DNA from 2 places in the Pseudoxanthomonas sp. F37 genome. Region 1 is predicted to be linked to the other one. Evidence: predicted binding sites of a transcription regulator. Region 1 holds the regulator's gene; the other holds the start of a gene.
What was found. Region 1 encodes FliA, which starts transcription of late flagellar genes. Its sites were predicted from a motif close to TAAAGTTTNNCNNNCNNNGGCCGATAA; they were not measured.
Positions count from the first base shown of each region.

Region 1 (2,387 bases):
TGGGTGCGCCAGGCGGCGATGGCGTCCAGTTCCTGGCGCCAGCCCGCCTCGTCGCCCTGCTCCAGGGCATCGAGCGCGTGCTGCAGCTTCTCCACCAGGGCCGCCCGGGCGGCACCGACATCGGCGACGGCATTCATCAGGCGGCCGCTCCCAGACGCTCGAAGATCTTGCCCAGCTTCTCTTCCAGCGTCTGCGCGGTGAACGGCTTGATGATGTAGCCGTTCACGCCGTTCTGCGCGGCTTCGATGATCTGCTCGCGCTTGGCTTCGGCGGTGACCATCAGCACCGGCAGGGTCTTGAAGCGCTCGTCGGCGCGGATGGCCTTCAGCAGCTCGATGCCGGTCATGCCCGGCATGTTCCAGTCGGTGACCACGAAGTCGAAGCTGCCCTGCGCCAGCGCGGTCAGCGCGGTGCTGCCGTCATCGGCCTCGGCGGTATTCGTATAGCCCAGGTCGTTGAGCAGGTTCTTGATGATGCGGCGCATGGTGGAGAAATCGTCCACGATCAGGATGCGCATGTTCTTGTTGGTCACGGGTGCTCCGGTGTTGCGTGGACGGTGGGTCTGGTGGCGGTATCGGCCGGGGCCGGGAAATGTTTAGGGGGTTGCATGCCTTGTAGGAGCGCCCTGGGGCGCGTGCTTTCCGATCCGCGCAAGCAAGAGCATCGCGCCCCAGGGCGCTCCTACCGGGTCATGGTTCGTCGTCGAGCCCCGCGTCCGCCTTCTCGAACACCTGCAGGCGGCCGCGCAGGCGCACCATCGCCTGGCCATGGATCTGGCAGACGCGCGACTCGCTGACGCCGAGCACGGCACCGATCTCCTTCAGGTTCAGTTCCTGCTCGTAGTACATCGACAGCACCAGTTGCTCGCGCTCGGGCAGCTGGCCGATGGCCTTGACCAGTTGCTGGCGGAACTCGCTGCGCTCCAGGTGCTGCTGGGGCGACGGACCGCCGGTACGGGTGGTATTGGGCTCGCCATGGTCGTCGATGTGCGATTCCAGGCTCAGCACCTGCCCGCGCGCGGCGTCTTCCATCAGGCGCAGGTATTCGGGCAGCGGCATCTCCATGGCGCTGGCCACTTCGGTGGCGATGGCGGCGCGGCCGGTGCGCTGTTCGATCTCGCGCACGGTGGCGGCGGCCTGGCGGGCGCGGCGATGCACCGACCGCGGCACCCAGTCGCCCCGGCGGATCTCGTCGATCATCGAGCCGCGGATGCGGATGGACGCATAGGTCTCGAACGAAGCCCCCTGTTCGGCGTCGTAGCTGCGCGAGGCTTCCAGCAGGCCGATCATGCCGGCCTGGATCAGGTCGTCGATTTCCACGCTGGCCGGCAGGCGGGCGGCCAGATGGTGGGCGATGCGGCGCACCAGGTCGGCATGCTGGGCGATGACGTCGTTGGCGGCGGTGCGCTGGACCGCGCGGTACTGGGCGGCGGCGGTGTTCATGCGGCCACCCCGCGCTGGATCAGGCGTTCCACGAAGAATTCCACGTTGCCGCGGGCGCCGACCGGGGGCTGCCAGCGGGCGGTGGTGCGTGCGATTTCGGCGATGGCGCGCGCCGACGGGCTGCCCGGGTAGGCCTTGACCACGGCCTGCTGGCGCTGCACGGCGCGCCGCAGCCAGTCGTCCTGCGGCACGGCGCCCAGGTAATGCAGGGCCACGTCGCCGAGGAAGCGCTCGCAGACGCGGGCGAGCTTTTCGTACAGCTTCCGGCCTTCGTTGGGGTCGCGCACCATGTTGGCGATCACGTGCACGCGGTCCAGCCCGCGCTCGCGCGCCAGCACCTTGATCAGGGCGTAGGCGTCGGTGATCGAGGCCGGCTCGTCGCAGACCACCACCACGGTGTCCTGCGCGGCCTGGCAGAAGGTCAGCACGCTGTCGGTGATGCCGGCGGCGGTGTCGACCACCATCACGTCGAGTGCGCGCTGCAGTTCGGAGAACACGTTGACCAGGCCCACGTGTTCGGCCGGCGTCAGTTCGGCCATGTGGCGGAAACCCGACGAGGCCGGCACCACCATCAGGCCCTCGGGGCCCTCCAGCAGGACGTCTTCCAGTTGGCAGCGACCGGCGACCAGGTCGGCGAGGGTGAACTTGGGCGACAGGCCCAGCAGCACGTCCACGTTGGCCAGGCCCAGGTCGGCGTCCATCAGCAGCGTGCGCTTGCCCATCTCGGCCAGCGAGACCGCCAGGTTCACGGACACGTTGGTCTTGCCCACGCCGCCCTTGCCGCCGGTCACGGCGATGACGCGCACGGGATGGAAGGCCCCGGGGAGAGGCGGCGTGCTGCGGGGATTGGTCTGCAGCAGGGGATCAGGCGACATGGGTGGCCTCGGTCGAGCAGGGTTCGTCGGCTTCGCGGCGCAGCTGGTCCAGCCGCAGCACGAGGTGGGC
Region 1 is NZ_CP095187.1:1,810,429-1,812,815, forward strand. Features, by position in the region: gene MUU77_RS08360 (protein phosphatase CheZ) at 1-137, opposite strand, end outside; gene cheY (chemotaxis response regulator CheY) at 137-517, opposite strand; gene MUU77_RS08370 (RNA polymerase sigma factor FliA) at 690-1,442, opposite strand; partial or broken gene MUU77_RS08375 (MinD/ParA family protein) at 1,439-2,251, opposite strand; gene flhF (flagellar biosynthesis protein FlhF) at 2,307-2,387, opposite strand, start outside.

Region 2 (2,387 bases), 500 kb from region 1:
GTCAGGGGGTCGCGACGGACCTCTTCGGCCAGGCGGCGCGCGCGGTCCTCGTGCTCGTCCGCTTCCTTGCGCGCACGCGCGGCTTCCTGGATCTCGCGCAGGTTGCGCACCACCAGCAGTTCGCGTGCCTGGTCGAGCAGGGCCTGGATGCGGGCGGGCGGCGCGGGCGGCACGTCGAACATCGCGCAGACCTCGGGCAGGGCGGACACCATTTCCTCGGTCAGCGCCAGGTAGGACGCATAGTCCAGCCCCAGGCGCGTCGCCGCCTGCATCGCGGCGTCGCGATGGGCCTGTTCGCTGCGCGATGCGTCGGCACCGGCCAGCCAGATGTCGGCGACGTGGCCGGAGACCGCCACGCAGGCATTGAAGGGCGTATCGGACGCGGGCGCTTCGCTTTCCAGGATCGCCTCGCGCAACAACGCCGGCAGGTTCCACTGCCGTGCCAGCCAGCCGCCGACCGTCGCGTGGTCGCACCCCAGCCATTCGCGCTCGGCCGCCAGCAGTCCGGCGTTGTCGGCGGCGCGCTCGACCAGCCGCGCGTAGTCTTCGCCCAGCACTTCCAGCAGGGCCAGCATGCCGATGTCCTGCAGCAGGCCGGCCAGCATCAGTTCTTCCGCCTTGCGCAGGCCGGCATGCTGGCCGAGCAGTCGCGATGCCAGCGCCGCGGTCACGCTGCGGCGCCACACGCGCTCGCGCGCCACCGGATGGCTGCCCTGGCCGCACTGGGCGAGGGAAAAGCCCAGCGCCAGCGTCAGCGTGGCGTTGAGACCCAGCACGGTGAGCGCCTGGGACAGGTTTTCCACGCGGCGCCGGCTGGCGTACAGCGGCGAGTTGGCGATGCGCAGCATGCGCGCGCTGAGCGCCGCATCCAGGCCGATGGTGTCGGCGGCCGTCGCCATCACCACATCCGGGTCCTGCGCCAGTTCGATGATGCGCAGCGCCACCCCGGGCGGGCTGGGCAGGTTGCGGCAGTTCAGCAACTGGGCTTCGAGTTCGGGACGCATCCGGGCGCGCGCAAGGCGTGAGAGAGTGACCGGCAGCATGCCAGCAAAGCGTGACGAAGTGTCACCTTTGTAACCAGTTTCGGCGCTGCGCGCGCAAACTTTAGACGGCTGCGACGAACGGTCGCACGGGGCGGACCAACGCCCGCCCGGAAACGGAAAAAGCCGCGGTTTCCCGCGGCTTTTCCGTGTTCGGCGGACCGGTGCGCGGCTTACGCCAGGCCGGCCTGCTTCATCACTTCGGCGGCGTAGTCTTCCACCACCTTCTCGATGCCTTCGCCCACGACCAGGCGCTGGAAACCGACCACGTCGGCGCCTGCGGCCTTGACCACCTGCTCGACGCTCTTGTCGCTGTCCAGCACGTACGGCTGGCCGTACAGGGTGACCTCGTTGATGATCTTGTTGATCTTGCCCGAGATGATCTTCTCCAGGATGTCGGCCGGCTTGGCCTTGTCCTTGTCCGACATCTTGGCCAGCTCGATCTCCTTCTCCTTCGCCACGAACTCGGCCGGCACGTCGGCGGCCTTGTTGTGCGGCGGGTTCATCGCGGCGACGTGCATGGCCAGGCCACGGGCCAGGTCGGCGTCGCCACCCTTGACCTCGACCAGCACGCCGATCTTGCCGCCGTGCACGTAGGCGGCGACGTTGTTGGCGCTGTCGATGGCGACCAGGCGGCGGATCTGCATGTTCTCGCCCAGCTTGGCGATGGCGGCGGCGCGGGCTTCCTCGACGGTTTCGCCGGAGGGCAGCTTGGCCGACTTCAGCGCCTCGACATCGGCGGCGCCGGCGGTCAGCGCGGCCTGGGCCACGGCGTCGGTGAAGGCGATGAAGTTGGCGTCCTTGGCGACGAAGTCGGTTTCGGAATTGATCTCCACCAGCACGGCCTTGCCGCCGTCCTGGGCCACGGCGATGCGGCCTTCGGCGGTGACGCGGTCGGCCTTCTTGTCGGCCTTGGCCAGGCCCGACTTGCGCAGCCACTCGGCGGCGGCGTCGATGTCGGCGTTGTTCTCGGTGAGCGCCTTCTTGCACTCCATCATGCCGGCGCCGGTGCGCTCGCGCAGTTCCTTGACCAGGGAAGCGGTGATTTCCACGGGATTACCTCGGTTATCGAATTCGGTGGACGGACGGAACGCCGTCCTGTCTTGTCCCGGCCCGTGCGGATCGCGCCGGGCGGGGAAGGAAAGCCGCCGCGCAGCATGGCGCGGCGGCGTTGCAGCCGGATTACTCGGCGGCCGCTTCGTCGGACTTCTTGCCGGCGGCCTTCTTGGCCGGCGCGCGACGGGCGCCCTTGTCGTCGCCGCCTTCGGCGAACTCTTCCTCGCGCACCACCGCGGCGTTCGGCGCAGCGGCCTTGCCTTCCAGCACGGCGTCGGCGGCGGCGCGCGC
Region 2 is NZ_CP095187.1:1,312,642-1,315,028, forward strand. Features, by position in the region: gene MUU77_RS06040 (GGDEF domain-containing protein) at 1-1,004, opposite strand, end outside; gene tsf (translation elongation factor Ts) at 1,214-2,092, opposite strand; gene rpsB (30S ribosomal protein S2) at 2,223-2,387, opposite strand, start outside.
Region 2: the regulator FliA is predicted to act here: its motif matches at 1,081-1,107, upstream of MUU77_RS06040 (GGDEF domain-containing protein).